Linked DNA regions of Cupriavidus taiwanensis LMG 19424. The protein of the gene in region 2 interacts with the protein of the main gene of each other region in a pairwise test. Links are inferred from orthologs where the notes say so. Each region holds a gene or a part of one and is shown on either strand. Other genes may lie near its edges. The genes, in order: rfaD and badI.

The links.
Region 1: the proteins of badI (region 2) and rfaD interact in binary tests that used the Escherichia coli proteins (3 or more experiments, as listed by UniProt). The link is inferred for Cupriavidus taiwanensis LMG 19424 from one-to-one orthologs.

Annotation. Positions count from the first base shown.
Region 1 is NC_010528.1:815,643-818,940, forward strand. The notes cover bases 83-2,981. They hold rfaD (ADP-glyceromanno-heptose 6-epimerase), read left to right. Parts: upstream 83-983; coding sequence 984-1,979; downstream 1,980-2,981. Other genes in these bases: rfaE1 (D-glycero-beta-D-manno-heptose-7-phosphate kinase), read left to right, coding at 83-956; RALTA_RS03795 (ComEA family DNA-binding protein), read left to right, coding at 2,145-2,552; RALTA_RS03800 (solute carrier family 23 protein), read left to right, coding at 2,784-2,981. Outside these bases: more of rfaE1, read left to right, coding at 9-82; more of RALTA_RS03800, read left to right, coding at 2,982-3,298. UniProt on the Escherichia coli protein: Catalyzes the interconversion between ADP-D-glycero-beta-D-manno-heptose and ADP-L-glycero-beta-D-manno-heptose via an epimerization at carbon 6 of the heptose.
Region 2 is NC_010530.1:1,594,413-1,606,034, forward strand. Bases 4,599-7,403 are described here. They hold badI (2-ketocyclohexanecarboxyl-CoA hydrolase), read right to left. Parts: upstream 6,490-7,403; coding sequence 5,707-6,489; downstream 4,599-5,706. Other genes in these bases: aliB (cyclohexanecarboxyl-CoA dehydrogenase), read right to left, coding at 4,599-5,685; badH (2-hydroxycyclohexanecarboxyl-CoA dehydrogenase), read right to left, coding at 6,523-7,290. Outside these bases: RALTA_RS29205 (helix-turn-helix domain-containing protein), read right to left, coding at 1-251; RALTA_RS22765 (TetR/AcrR family transcriptional regulator), read left to right, coding at 590-1,204; RALTA_RS22770 (alpha/beta fold hydrolase), read left to right, coding at 1,370-2,386; RALTA_RS22775 (DUF2917 domain-containing protein), read left to right, coding at 2,401-2,733; aliA (cyclohexanecarboxylate-CoA ligase), read right to left, coding at 2,833-4,482; more of aliB, read right to left, coding at 4,534-4,598; RALTA_RS22800 (MarR family winged helix-turn-helix transcriptional regulator), read left to right, coding at 7,430-7,951; RALTA_RS22805 (GYD domain-containing protein), read left to right, coding at 8,194-8,487; RALTA_RS22810 (DUF2188 domain-containing protein), read left to right, coding at 8,665-8,889; RALTA_RS22815 (AI-2E family transporter), read left to right, coding at 8,959-10,005; RALTA_RS22820 (TonB-dependent siderophore receptor), read left to right, coding at 10,170-11,622. UniProt on the Escherichia coli protein: Converts o-succinylbenzoyl-CoA (OSB-CoA) to 1,4-dihydroxy-2-naphthoyl-CoA (DHNA-CoA).

The DNA.
Region 1 (3,298 bases), on a different replicon or contig from region 2:
GGATCTTCATGAACAAGACCGTCATTCCGCAGGAGCAGATCCGGCAGTCCCATATCCTGGTGGTCGGCGACATGATGCTGGACCGCTATTGGTTCGGCGACGTCGAGCGCATTTCGCCCGAAGCGCCGGTGCCGGTGGTGCAGGTCAAGCGCAGCGACGAGCGCCTCGGCGGCGCCGCCAACGTGGCCCGCAACGCCGCGGCGCTTGGTGCGCGCGTCGGCATGCTGGGCGTGGTCGGCGACGACGAGCCGGCGCGCACGCTCGAGGCACTGCTGGCCGAGAGCCACGTGCAGCCCTACCTGCACCGCGATGCCAAGATCAACACCACCATCAAGCTGCGCGTGGTGGCGCACCAGCAGCAGCTGCTGCGCGTGGATTTCGAGAACACGCCGGCGCACGAAGTGCTGCTCGCGGTACAGGACCGGTTCCAGGGCCTGATCAACGATTACCAGGTGCTGGTGCTGTCCGACTACGGCAAGGGCGGGCTCACCCATGTCACGCGCATGATCGATGCCGGCCGCGCGGCCGGCCGCAAGGTGCTGGTCGACCCCAAGGGCGACGACTACTCGCGCTACCGCGGCGCCACGCTGATCACGCCCAACCGTGCCGAAATGCGCGCCGTGGTCGGGGCCTGGAAGACCGAGGCCGACCTGACCATCCGCGCGCAGAACTTGCGCCGCGCGCTGCAACTCGAAGCGCTGCTGCTGACGCGCTCGGAAGAGGGCATGACGCTCTATACCGAAGCCGAAGTGCTGCACGTGTCCGCCCAGGCTCGCGAGGTCTATGATGTATCCGGTGCCGGCGACACCGTGATCGCCACGCTCGCCACCATGATGGGTGCCGGCGTGCCGCTCAAGGAAGCCGTGCAGCATGCCAATCGCGCCGGCGGCATCGTGGTCGGCAAGCTGGGCACCGCCGTCGTCACTTATCCCGAATTGTTCGGCGCCGCCGCCTGAGGCGCGGCGTCCTCTTTTGATCCGACCATGACCATCATCGTCACCGGTGCCGCGGGTTTTATCGGCAGCAATCTCGTCAAGGGCCTGAACGAACGCGGCGAGACCAACGTCATCGCCGTCGACAACCTGACCCGTGCCGACAAGTTCCACAACCTGGTCGATTGCGAGATCTCCGATTACCTGGACAAGCAGGACTTCCTCGCGCGCTTTGCCCGAGGCGAGTTCGGCAAGGTCCGCGCGGTGTTCCATGAAGGCGCGTGCTCCGACACCATGGAGACCGATGGCCGCTACATGATGGAGAACAACTACCGCTACACGCTGTCGCTGATGGAAAGCTGCCTGGAGCAGGGCACGCAGTTTCTCTATGCATCGTCGGCGGCCACTTACGGCGCCTCGCAGGTGTTCCGCGAAGACCGCGAGTTCGAGCGTCCGCTGAACGTGTACGGCTATTCCAAGTTCCTGTTCGACCAGATCGTGCGCCGCCGGCTGCCGTCGGCGCTGTCGCAGATCGTCGGCTTCCGCTACTTCAACGTGTACGGGCCGCGCGAAACGCACAAGGGCCGCATGGCGTCGGTGGCGTTCCACAACTTTAACCAGTTCCGCGCCGACGGCACGGTGAAGCTGTTCGGCGAATACGGCGGCTACGGTCCCGGCATGCAGAGCCGCGATTTCATTTCGGTGGAGGACGTGGTCAAGGTCAACCTGTTCTTCTTCGACCACCCCGAGAAGTCCGGCATTTTCAACCTGGGCACTGGCCGCGCCCAGCCGTTCAACGATATCGCCGCCACCGTGGTCAACACGCTGCGCGAAGCCGAAGGCAAGCCGCCCCTGTCGCTGGACGACCTGGTCCAGGAAGGACTGGTCGAGTACGTCAAGTTTCCCGACGCCCTGCGCGGCAAGTACCAGTGCTTCACGCAATCGGACGTGTCCAAGCTGCGCGGCGCCGGCTACAGCGAGCGCTTCCTGAGCGTTGAAGAAGGCGTGGCGCGCTACTGCCGCTGGCTGCTCGAGCGCAACGGCTGAACCCCGCGTCGTCCCTGCCTCACGGCGCCCGACACGCTTTCGTGCGGCCGCTGTCAACTTTTGTTGCCGCATGCGCCGCCCGCGCGGCGCGCCCCTATCCTGACCTGACCTCGCCGCCCCGGCGGGGGTGGTACCTCAGACCATCCACAGGAAAGGAGAGCCTTCATGGCCATGCACTGGATCCGGCAACTTGCCCGGCGTTATTCCCTGATCTCCCTCGCGGCAACCTTCTGCCTGCTTGCCGGCGGCACCGCGCGCGCCGCCGTCGACGTCAACACCGCGGACGAGGCGGCGCTGACCTCGATCAAGGGTGTGGGGGCGGCCACGGCCCGCCACATCGTCGAGGAGCGCAACAAACGCGGGCCGTTCAAGGACGCCGCCGACCTGGCCGAGCGCGTCAGCGGCATCGGTCCGAAGTCCGTGACCAAGCTGCAGGACGCCGGCCTGACCATCGCCGGCAAGGGGGCGGCCACCGCCGCGCCATCCGCTGCGCCACCTGCTACGCCCGCTGCCACGCCGGCGCTGGCTAAAGGGGCAAAGGCAGCGCCCGCGCCGGCCAAGCCGGCCCGCTAGCCTAGCATTGCTGCCCTGCGCCCGGTCGTGCCTCGGCCGGGTGCATTGTTGCTGGTATGCGTTGTGCTACAGGTCACCGGCTTCGCAGGCCCCGTGGCGGCGGAGTATCATGCGGACGCCGCGCAGGCAGGTCCTGCCGCGCGGCTGCCGACCGGCACAACCAAACAACCAGGCACAAGCGCGGCGGCCGCCGATCCGGTGGCCAGCCCGGACCACAGGGAGCAAGACGATATGGCGAATGGCGAGGACGCGGGATTCCTGCCGCAATGGCGGCTCAAGACCGAAGGTGTGATCGGGCCCGATGAGCGCCTGCCCGCGGGGCAGACGCTGCTGGCCGGGATCCAGCACGTGGTGGCGATGTTCGGCTCGACCGCCATCGCGCCGATCCTGATGGGCTTCAACCCGAATATCGCCATCCTGTTTTCCGGCATCGGCACGCTGATCTTCTTCCTGTGCGTGCGCGGCCGGGTACCGAGCTACCTGGGCTCCAGCTTCGCCTTCATTGCGGTGGTGATCGCCGCCACCGGCTATGCCGGCAGCGGCCCCAACCTCAATATCCCGGTGGCGCTGGGCGGCATCATCGCCGCGGGCGCGCTGTACACGCTGATCGGGCTGGTCGTGCAGGCGGCGGGCTACGCCTGGGTGGAAAAGCTGATGCCGCCGGTGGTGACCGGCGCCATCGTCGCGGCGATCGGGCTGAACCTGGCCCCGGTGGCGGTCAAGGCGGTCAGCGGTGCGGCGCTCGA
Region 2 (11,622 bases):
GCTATGAAAGCGTTGACGTCGGCGGCGAGGTGCTGCGGCGCCAGCACGACTTCCAGGCCCAGCGCCTCGCAGGCCGCCAGGAAGGTCGACATGCGGGGGTCGGCCTGGCCTGATTCCGCCCTGAGGTAGGCTTCCCGTGAAATGCCCGCCTTGCGGGCAACGTCCTCCTGCTTGAGCTTGCGCGCGCGGCGCAGCGCCCGCAATTGCCGGAACGGTTCGCTAGCGCCTCTCGGCACGGCTGTACTGTTCATGTCGGTCTCCAGTCACCAGTGAAAAAAAGTGCGCGGACGTGCATTCGAGTATAGAGCACGCAAAGCGTTCCGTATGTAACCGCAGGAACACTTTGTGCAGATTTCTTGCTGGCCCGTCATCTTGCGCCGGCGTGTGCCGGCAGGCGTGCCTCCAGGCGGCGGGCAATGCACAACGCCTTCGCGCCGCCTTGTCAGTAACGGGCCCCCTCAATTTGCGTTGACGTCACATGCAGAGCTGTATGACGTTATGGCCTCGCGAACACAACAACGCAAGTCGGGGCAACTACCATGCATCCGGTTTCGTTGACAAACCGACCGGTCGTGCTATTCTTCGCTCCATGCAGAAAGGACACCTCACCCGCAAAGCCATCATCGAACAGGCCCTGGACGCCGCGGCCAAGGTCGGCTTCGAGCAGTTGTCGCTGGCGACGCTGGCGGCCGACACCAATATGTCCAAGAGCGGCCTGTATGCGCACTTCAAGTCGAAGGAGGTGCTGCAGCAGGCGGTGCTGGACCTGGCGGTGGAGCGTTTCGGCGACATCGTGGTCCGGCCGGCGATGCGCCAGCCGCGCGGCCTGCCGCGCTTGCAAGCCTTGTTCGAAGGCTACCTGGAATGGCTGGGCGGCACGGTGACGCAGGGGCGATGCCTGTTTACGGCGCTGGGGCAGGAATACCGCGACCGGCCGGGTTCGATTCGCGACCTCGTGGTGCAGTCGCTGAAGGACTGGCACAGCACCATTGCGCGCGTTGTCGGCGATGCCATCGAAGAAGGCCAGTTCGGGCCGCATGTCGACCCGCGCCAGTTTGCCTTCGAGCTCTCCGGCATCGGCATGGCGTTCCAGCAGTCGTTCAAGCTGCTGGGACGGCAGGACGCGGAAGCGATGGCACGGCACGCCTTTGCGGCATTGGTCGCGCGTGCCACCGCAGGTGCGACCCACCCTGCCGGGTCATGACATCGGCGCCGGCGCTACCCCGCCGGCGGGCAGCAAACCGCTCCGGCGGGCTTTTTTTGTACTGAAAAAAGCACGACTGGTCGGTCGTTAAGAAGCGCGAGACGCCTCCGGCCCGCCCGGTTCCGATGACGCCGCGCAATCCAGAATCCATTGGAGGTGCAGGTCGTGACGCAAGCAGTCTCTTCTCCTACCCCGGTTTCCCCTTCTCCCGCCGCCGCGGTGACGGCATCGCGCACCACCGATGCGTCGCCATCCGCCGGCACCGACGGCGCCTTCCGGCGCGTGCTGATGGGCTTGCAGCGCCTGCGCTGGCAAGCCGGCAGCATGGTGATGCCCGCAGCGACGGCACGCCGGCTCGAGCGCATCTGGTTCAGCCCGCCGCGCGCCGCCGCCACGTCCGCGGCACGGCACGCGCTCGACCGGGCGCGGGCCGACTGGGCCCTGGTCACCGGCCATGGCCCCAGCCGGCGCGTGCGGGTCTACCGCTGGGGCCATGCCGGCCCGGTGGTGCTGCTCGCCCACGGGTGGGGCGGCCATGCGGGCCAGTGGCATGCAGTGATCGATGGCCTGCTGGCAGCCGGCATGCGTGTCGTCGCGTTCGATGCGCTTTCCCACGGCGCCTCCGATGCCGGCGCGCGCGGCGCCGCGCAGACCTCCGTGCTGGAAATGTCGCGCGCCTTGCTGGCGGCAGCGTGGCATGCCGGCCCGGTCCATGCCGTGGTGGGACATTCCCTGGGCGGCGCGGCGGTAGCCCTCGCATTGCGCGAGGGCCTGCCCGCAAGCGCCGCGGTGCTGCTGGGCGCGCCCGCCGACATGGGCGCGGCATGCGCGGCGCTGGCATGGCAACTTGGCGTGACGCCAGCCGTGCTGGGCCGCATGCAGCGCCACAGCGAGCGCTGGCTGGGCATGCCATGGTCCGCCTTCAATGTGCCGGACCTGGGCCGCGTCCGCCCGGTGCCGCCGACGCTGGTAATCCATGACCGCGACGACAAGGAAGTGCGCTGGGAAGATGGCGCGGCCATCGCCGGCGCCTGGCCGGGTGCACGGCTGGAGACCACCACCGGCCTCGGCCATCGCCGCATCCTGCGCGATCCTGCGGTGATCCAGCGCCTCGCCGATTTCGTACGGCCGCCATCCGGGCCGCGCCAGGTGCCGGTATCCGGCGGCCTGGCCGTGGCCTGAACCGGGAGACCATCATGTACCTGGTCAGTAACGACATGACCGCCACCCTGCCCGCCCGCAGCTCGCTGCGGCTGGTCGCCGGGCCTGGCGAACAGGTTGCGGTGCGCTGCACCGCTGGCGAACTGTGGCTGATCCGCGATGGCGATCCCAAGGACACGGCGCTGACGGCAAGCGAATGCTTCACCTTGTCCGACGCCGGCCATGTCGAGTTGTATGCGATCACCGCCGCCTCGCTGCACGTGACCCGCCGCAAGTCCGTCGCCCATCACGCCCGCGGCGCATGGCGGCACCGGCTGTGGCGCTGGCTGGCCCCGCGCAGACACGGCTATCCCGGTGCAGGCCGTTGACGCACCCCGCCCACCACTACTTTCCGCCACCACCCTTGGTGGCTTGCCGCGCCCGCGCGTTGGCGGGCGCGTTCGGGTCATGGCGGTTAATTGCGCAATTTAGATAAAGCCCGCATCGCCCACCAGCATCTCGCGCAGCCGGAACTTCTGGATCTTGCCGGCGGGCGTGGCTGGCAGCGCATCCCGCACCACCAGTTTCTCGGGAATGTATTGCAGCGCCATCTTCTGCTGTTTGAGCCAGTCGACCATGCCGTCCAGGTCGATGGACTGCCCCGCCCGCGGCACCACGAAGGCGCACGCACGCTCGCCGAGGCGCGCATCGGGATAGGCCACGATCGCCACCTGCGCCACCGCGGGATGCCGGTACAGCAGGGTCTCGATCTCCAGCACGGGAATGTTCTCGCCGCCGCGGATGATCACGTCCTTGCTGCGGCCGGCGATGCGAAGGTAACCGTCCGCGTCCAGCCGGGCCAGGTCGCCGGTGTCGAACCAGCCGTCGGCATCGGTGCCGTTCAGCTGCGGGCGCTTCAGGTAGCCGCCGAAGTTGGAGCAGGCGCGCACCAGCAGCCGGCCGGTTTCGCCGACGGGCACGTCCGTGTCGGTGCCATCGACCACCCGGATCGCCACGCCGGGCAGCGGGCAACCGTCGGTGGTCGACGCGCGTTCGTCGCTGTCTTCCGGCAGCGTCGTGGTGACCGCGCCGTTCTCGGTCATGCCCCACGCGGATACGATCTTCGCGCCCAGCGCCTGCCGTGCCTGCTCGACCAGCGCGCCCGGAATCGGTGCGCCCGCGCACAGGAAGATCCGCAGGCTCGGCACCGGCACACCGGAGTCGGCCACCACGCGCGCCAGGTCGGTCAGGAATGGCGTGGAACCCATGGTAAAGGTCACACCCTCGTCGCGGATCAGCGCGGCGGCGCGGACCGGGTCCCAGATGTCCTGCAGCACCGCATGCGCGCCCAGCATCACCGGCATCATCAGGCCGTACATGAAGCCGGTCTGGTGTGCCATCGGCGATGCCATCAGCACCACGTCGTCGCCGCCGAGATGCAGCCGGCCGGCATAGGCAACGATGTTGGAGAACAGCGTGTTCGCGGTATGCATCACGCCCTTGGGCTCGCCTGTGGTGCCGGAGGTGTAGATCAGCTGCGTGACGTCGTCCGGACCGGTGCGGCTGCGCTGCAGGATGGCAGCGGCATCGGCGCCGTCTTCCCAGTGCGGGCCGCTCAGCAGCGCCTCGAAGCTGTCGTCGCCATCGCCATCGACCACGACGACATGACGCAGCGCGGGCAACGCATCGCGCAAACCCCGCAGCATCTGCGCATGGTCGAAGCCGCGGAACAGCTTCGGCACCACCACCACCTTGCTTTGCGCGTGCGCCAGCATGAACGACAGCTCGCGCTCGCGGAAGATCGGCATCACCGGGTTGAGCACCGCGCCCAGGCGCGCGCAGGCCAGGTACAGCACGCTCAGGTGCCAGCCGTTGGGCAGCTGGCATGAGACCACGTCGCCGGCCGCGATGCCGAGGCGGGAAAGACCCACCGCCACGCGGTCGGCCATGCGCGCGAGTTCCCGCCGGGTGAAGCGCGTCACGTGCTGACGGTCGATGCTGAGCGCTGTCAGCGCGGGCGCGTCGGGCCGGTCACGCACGCAGGCGGCAAGATAGTCGTGGATGGTACGGTCCTGCCAGTGCCCGGCGGCAATGCTGGCGGCACGGCGCGGCGCGATCAATACGGCGTCGAAATCCATGGCGGTCTCCTCGTTGTTGTGTGCTGCCAGTCGGTGCGTCGGGCGCGCGCGTCAGGCCGGTACCGCTTCGCGCCCCGCGCGGGTGCGCGCGATGATGGTCTTCATGATCTGCGCGGTGCCGTCGCCGATCTGGAAGCCGAGCACGTCGCGCAGGCGCTGCTCCATCACGCCGCGGTCATAGCCGCCGTGGCCGAACGACAGCAGGCACTGGTGCACCACGTCGTACGCCAGCTTGGGCGCCCACCACTTGCACATCGCGGCTTCGGCGGTATGCGGCAGGCCGCGGTCCTTCAGCCACAGCGTCTGCAGGCACAGCAGGCGCGCGCCCTGCACCTGGGTCTCGAAGTCGGCCAGCGGGTGCGACACGCCCTGGAACGCCGACAGCGGCTTGCCGAAGGCCTGGCGCCCGGCCACGTACTCCCAGGTCTCGTCCAGCGCCGCCTGTGCCACGGCCAGCACCTGCAGGCCGATCAGCGCGCGCGAGAAATCGAAACCCTGCATCACCTGCACGAAGCCTTCGCCCTCCTTGCCGAGCAGATGGCTGGCCGGCACGCGCACGTTCTCGAAGAAGATCGAGCCGCGCCCGATGGCGCGCTGGCCATGGCAGTCGAAGCGGTTGCGCGTAATGCCGGGCAGGTCCATCGGCACCAGCAGCGCCGACACGCCGCGCGCGCCCGCCTCGACCGAACCGCTGCGCGCGAACACCACCGCGGCATCGGCCTGGTCTGCGGCGGAGATCGAAGTCTTCTCGCCGTTGAGCACATAGTGGTCGCCATCGCGCTCCATGCGCAGGCGCAGGCTGGCCGCGTCCGAGCCGCCGCGCGGCTCGGTCAGCGCGATCGCCAGCAGCGCTTCGCCGCGCGTCAGGCGCTGCAGCCACGGGCCGGCGATCTCCGGCCGCGCGTGGTGCGCCAGGATCTGCCCGTTCAGCGAGGCCAGCAGGTTGATGTACGACAGGCTCAGGTCGGCGCGCGCCACCGCTTCGTGGATCACGCCTGCCGCGAGCGAGCCCATGCCCTGCCCGCCGTAGTGTTCCGGCAACTCGGGCGCAATAAAGCCCATCTCGCCCATCTCGCGCATCAGCGCGCGGTCGAGCACGCGGGTACGGTCTCGCTCCAGGTAGCCGGATGCGACACGGGCGTCGGCAAAGCGACGGGCATGTTCGGCCAGCGCCGACAGGTCTTCGTCAAGGTAGGGATTCATGGCTGTCTCCGCTGGCTCCTTTCACTTCGCGTACTTGCGGAAGTCCGGCTTGCGCTTTTCCTGGAAGGCACGCACGCCCTCGCGCGATTCCTCCGTGTCGTAGTAGAGCTTGAGCGCATACATGCCCATGCCGGCGATGCCGCCCTGGTGTGCGGTGTCCATGTTGAACGAGCGCTTGGCAATGGCGATCGCGGTCGGGCTCTTGTCCAGGATCTCGTCGCACCACTTCTGCACTTCGGCGTCGAGCTGCTCGTGCGGCACCACGGCGTTGACCAGCCCCATCGCCAGCGCCTCGGCGGCGGGATAGCGGCGGCACAGGTACCAGATTTCGCGCGCCTTCTTCTCGCCGACCACGCGAGCCAGGAACGCAGTGCCATAGCCGGGATCCACCGAGCCGACCCGCGGGCCGACCTGGCCGAACACGGCCTTGTCCGAAGCGATGGTGAAATCGCAGATCGTGCACAGCACGTTGCCGCCGCCGATGGCATAGCCCTGCACGCGCGCGATCACCGGCTTGGGCACGTCGCGGATGGCGTTGTGCAGTTCTTCCATCGGCAGCCCGATGGTGCCGCGGCCGTCGTACTGGCCTTCGTGCGCGGACTGGTCGCCGCCGGTGCAGAAGGCCTTCTCGCCGGCGCCGGCCAGCACGATGGCGCCGATCTCGCGGTCATAGCCTGCGCGGTTGATGGCGTGGATCAGTTCGTCGCAGGTGCGGCCGCGGAAGGCGTTCATCTTTTCCGGGCGGTTGATGATGATCCAGGCCGCGCCGTTGCGCACCTCATAGCGGATATCTTCGTATTGCATGGTCGTCTCCGTTGTCAGTTGGATGGCTTGCGCTCAGCCGTTCATGGTCAGGCCGCCCGACACGCTCAATACCTGGCCGGTGATGAAGGCCGCATCGTCGCCGGCGAAGAACAGCACCGCGCCGGGCAGGTCGTCGGGCTGGCCGATGCGGCCCAGCGGGATCGAGCGGGTGAAGGCTTCCACCAGCTTCTCGGGGTTGCCCGCGCCCTGCTTGTAGTCTTCGAACAGCGCGGTCTCGGTCGGCCCCGGGCACACCACGTTCACGGTGATGCCGTGGCGCGCATGCTCGCGCGCGATGGTCTTGGAGAACGACACCAGCCCGCCCTTGCACGCGGCATACACCGCTTCGCCGGAAGACCCCACGCGGGCGGCATCCGAAGCGATATTGACGATGCGCCCGCGCTTGCGCGCCACCATGCCGGGCAGCACCGCGTGGTGCATATGCAGTGCGCCGGTCAGGTTGATGGCGATCAGCCGCTCCCACTGCGCCGGCTCGGTCTTGACGAACGGACGGAACACGTCCCAGCCGGCGTTGTTGACGAGCACGTCGACAGGGCCCAGTCCCTGCTCCACCGCCGCGACTGCCGCATCGACGCTGGAGCGATCGGTGATGTCGCAGCGCACCGCCAACGCGCGGCCGCCGGCATCGCGGATCTGCGCCGCCACGCGCTCGCCCGCCTCCGGATTCAAATCGAGCACGCCCACCGCCGCGCCCGCACGCGCAAAGCGCAAACAGGTTGCGCCGCCGATACCGCCACCACCGCCGGTCACGATGACCGCCTTGCCTTCGAGTCCTTGCACAGCCGTTCTCCTTTCAGGGTTCCGGTGCTATCGTGCCGGCGGTGTCGCCGCCACATGCACCTTTATTTACGTCAATATATTGACGTATACTAGGCGCGACAGACAGCGCGCGCAAGGCCGCTATCCTTTGGAAATGACTATGGTTAACCCGGAAAACGGAGACGAACTCCCTACCACTGCGCGCATGGAACTGGCCAACCGGCTGTTCTTCCGCCTGTACCAATGCGCAAATATGTTGCATAAAACGGGCTCGCGCGCCGTCGAAGCGGAAGGCCTGACGACACAGCAATGGGCCGTGCTGGGTGCGCTGTCGCGGCCACAAGCCGCTGATGGCATGAGCGTCGGCGACCTGGCACGCTACCTGATGGTGAGCCGCCAGAACCTGTCCGGGCTGGTCAGCCGGATGGAACGGGACGGCCACGTCACGCTGGCGCCAGACGGGCGCGATCGCCGCTCGCGGCTGGTGCGGATGAGCGAGCCGGGCCGCGAGGTATGGCTGCACCAGGCGCAGCCGAAGATCCGGCAGTACTACGAGCAGGCGCTGGACGGGTTCTCCACCAACGACCTGACGCACACGCTGCATTACCTGCTGAAATTGCTGGACAACATGCGCGCGCTCGATACGCCGGAAGGCAGCGACAGCGGGCCGGCACAGGACTGAGGCGAGCCTGCTGTATCAGAACTGATACACAGCGCGCTGCGGCGCGATGGCATGCACCGCGGCACCTGCCGCAGCGCGGCGCGCCACGCCGGCTGGCGCGCGATATGCGTCGGTGTGGGGTTGCTCAGGGGGCCCCAGGCGCTGCGCCGGGACGCCCTGAACCACTGCCCCGGCTTGCTGCGACCGGTCGCGTGCGCGCAGCCGGGACGGCGTTCGATCGATCCTTTACCGGAGATCCCGCCATGACCCGCTATATCGTGCTAGCCAGTTTCACCGACCAGGGCATCCGCGCCGTCAAGGACACCACCAAGCGCGCCGCCGCGGTGCGCGAGATGGGGGCGCGCTTTGGGGTGCAGATGAAAGACATCTACTGGACCCTGGGCAAATACGACATCGTGCTGACCGTCGAGGCGCAGGATGACGCCAGCATGACCGCATTCGGCCTCGCGGTCGGCGCGCTGGGCAACGTGCGCACGCAAACGCTGCGCGCCTTCAACGTCGACGAGATGCAAGGGATTATCGACAAGATGCGCTGAGCGGCGCGGCACTCTGTCCTTGTCATGAAGAACGCCCGCCATGGCGCCTGGCGGGCGTTGCCGCCGCCGGATGGCTGTGCCTTCTTTCCGGATATCCGACGGCCTTGTCAGACGGCGTCCGATACCTCGGCAACGGCACAGCGCTGACACTCTTACTGCCAACTTCCGGAGAGCGCCATGCCTGGCAAGAATATCCATGTCGTGCCGACCCATAACGGCTGGGCCGTCGAAGCGGAAGGCCGCTCCGGCAACCAGCAGCGATTCACGTCGCTGGATCATGCGATCGCTACCGGCATGGAAAAAGCCAGGCGTGCAAAGGTCGAGCTGCTGATCCATGGAAAAGATCACCAGATCATGGAGCGCAACGCCTTCGGCAACGCTCCCGCTGACGCCGACGGGTAATGGAAGGGAAAACCTCGTGCAGGGCATCATCGGCATCGTGCCTGGACGACTCTATTCGCGGACTACCCGATGCGCAATTTGAAAGGTTTTTACATCCTTCTGGTCGCCGTCACCATTGCGTTTATCTGGATACTGCTGCCCTTCTACAGCGCGATCCTGTGGGGCACCATCCTGGCCATCCTGTTTCACCCCATGCACCGCAAGCTGACGGTGCGATTCGGCAACCGCGAAAATCTCGCCGCGCTGGCTACGCTGCTGGTCTGCGTGCTGATGGCCATTATTCCGGTGTTCCTGATGATTGCCACGCTCGCGCAGGAAGCGGCCTTTGCCTACCAGCAGATCCGGACCGGCAAATGGGACTTCGGGCAATACTTCCAGACCGCCGTGCAGGCCCTGCCGGCTTCGGTCGAAGCCTGGCTGAATGAGATGGGACTCGCCGACGTAGCCGGGTTGCAGGCAAAGCTGACCGAAGGTGCTGCCCGCATCAGCCAGTTCATGGCGGCCCAGGCCGTAGCCATCGGCCAGAACACGCTGCAGTTCGCCGTCGGCCTCGGCGTCATGCTGTACCTGGTGTTTTTCCTGCTGCGCGACGGCGCGATGATTTCCCATCGCTTCCGCGAGGCCATGCCGCTGAGCGACGCGCACACGCGCCGGCTGGTCGGCCGCTTCACCACCGTGGTCCGCGCCACGGTCAAGGGCAACGTGGTGGTGGCGGCGGTGCAGGGGATACTGGGCGGCCTGGCGTTCCTGCTGCTGGGCATCAATGGCGCGCTGCTGTGGGGCACGCTGATGGCGTTCCTGTCGCTGCTGCCGGCGGTTGGCGCCGCGCTGGTCTGGGGCCCTGCCGCGATTTATTTCCTGCTGGCCGGCCCGGCCTGGAAGGGTATCGCGCTGATCGCCATCGGTACCCTGGTGATTGGCGCGGTCGACAACGTGCTGCGCCCGATTCTCGTCGGCAAGGACACCAAGCTGCCGGACTGGGTCGTGCTGATCTCCACCCTGGGCGGCATGTCCGTGTTCGGCATCAACGGCTTCGTGATAGGTCCGCTGATTGCCGCGCTGTTTATGTCCTGCTGGCATATGTCGGTGATCGAGGATCGCGACGACACCATGTGAGCGCGGCCGCGCTGCCATTTCGCGATTCGGCATTTTGCCATTTCGCCATTTCGCCGGTATTCCGCATGTTGACGAAGCAACCGTGCCTGCGTCGATAAAATCCTAGGAACAAGAATTATTCTCATTTATTATTCGGCCTTTCTTTGCTTTCGCACCGGGCCGTCATGCTTTTCCGCCGTCTTGCCATCCCTGCAGCCGCTAGTTCCCTGCTGCTGCCAGCCGTTGCCTCCCACGCCGCCGAAGACGTTGCCACGCTGCCATCCGTGACGGTGAGTGCCGCCGGTGACGGACAGGCCGACATCGGTTTCGCCACGCGGCGCGCCGCTGGCGTGACCAAGTCGGGGGAATCGGCGGCCGACGCCGCGCAATCGATCACCGTGATCACGCGCGACCTGCTCGACAGCCAGCAGGCACAAAACCTCAGCGACGCGCTGCAGAATTCCGCCGGCGTGGTCACCAATACCTTCGGCCGGCGCGGCTGGGACGACTTCATCATCCGCGGCCAGCGCGCCTCGGAATCGATCTTTGCCGACGGGCTGCTGGTCGACAGCAACAACCGCGTGGCGCAGCAGTTGTTCGGCGTGGAGCGCGTGGAAGTCCTCAAGGGGCCGGCCTCGATCCTGTTCGGCGCGGTACAGCCCGGCGGCCTGGTCAACATGGTCAGCAAGCGCCCGCGCGCGGAACTGTTCGGCGAACTGGGCCTCACCGTCGGCAACTACGGCTTCCGGCAGATGACGGTCGACGTGGGCGCGCCGCTGGCCAGGGACAGCAAGGCGGCGTTCCGCCTGAACGGGCTGGTGATGAACAGCGACGATCCGACCGACTTTGTCTGGTATCGCAACCGCTGGCTCGCGCCGTCGCTGACGCTGGACCTTGGCGCGCGCACCGACTTCACCATCCTGGCCAGCCACAACCAGCGCAACTACGTGCGCCAGCAGGGCCTGCCCGTGAACGGCACGCTGGTGCCGAACCGCAATGGCGTGGTGCCGGCCAACCGCTTTATCGGCGAACCCAATGCGCCGTCCTATGACGGCGAGCAGAACCGCATCGGCTACGCGCTGACGCATCGCTTCGACTCCGGCTGGACCCTGAACCAGAACCTGCGCTACCAGACCTCGTCGCTGACCGGCACGCTGGTATCGGCCGGCACCATGGCCCTCAACAGCCAGTCGATGAACCGCAGCGGCACGCAGCAGAGCTTTTCCGGCGATTCGTTCGGCGTCGACACCAACGTGCAGCGTACCTTTGCGTTCACCGGGCATGCCCACAGCGTGACCTTCGGCGTCGACTACCGACACACCAAGGAAGACCGCCTGCAGAAGACCTGCCGCGTCGCGGCGCTGAACGTCTACAACCCGGTCTACGGCGCCAGCATCAACTGCCCGTCCGCCTATAGCCTGGATGCGACCGATACCCTGGATGCGCTGGGGCTTTACCTGCGCGACCAGGTCCGCGTGGGGGAGCGCTGGACCGTGACCGGCGGCGTGCGCTACGAATCCGCGCGGACGGGCACAACGGACCGGCTGGCGTCGTCGCGTACCGACAATGACAGCAACGCCGTCACCGGCAGCGCGGGCGTGATGTACGACCTGACGCACTGGGCGCGGCCGTACGCAA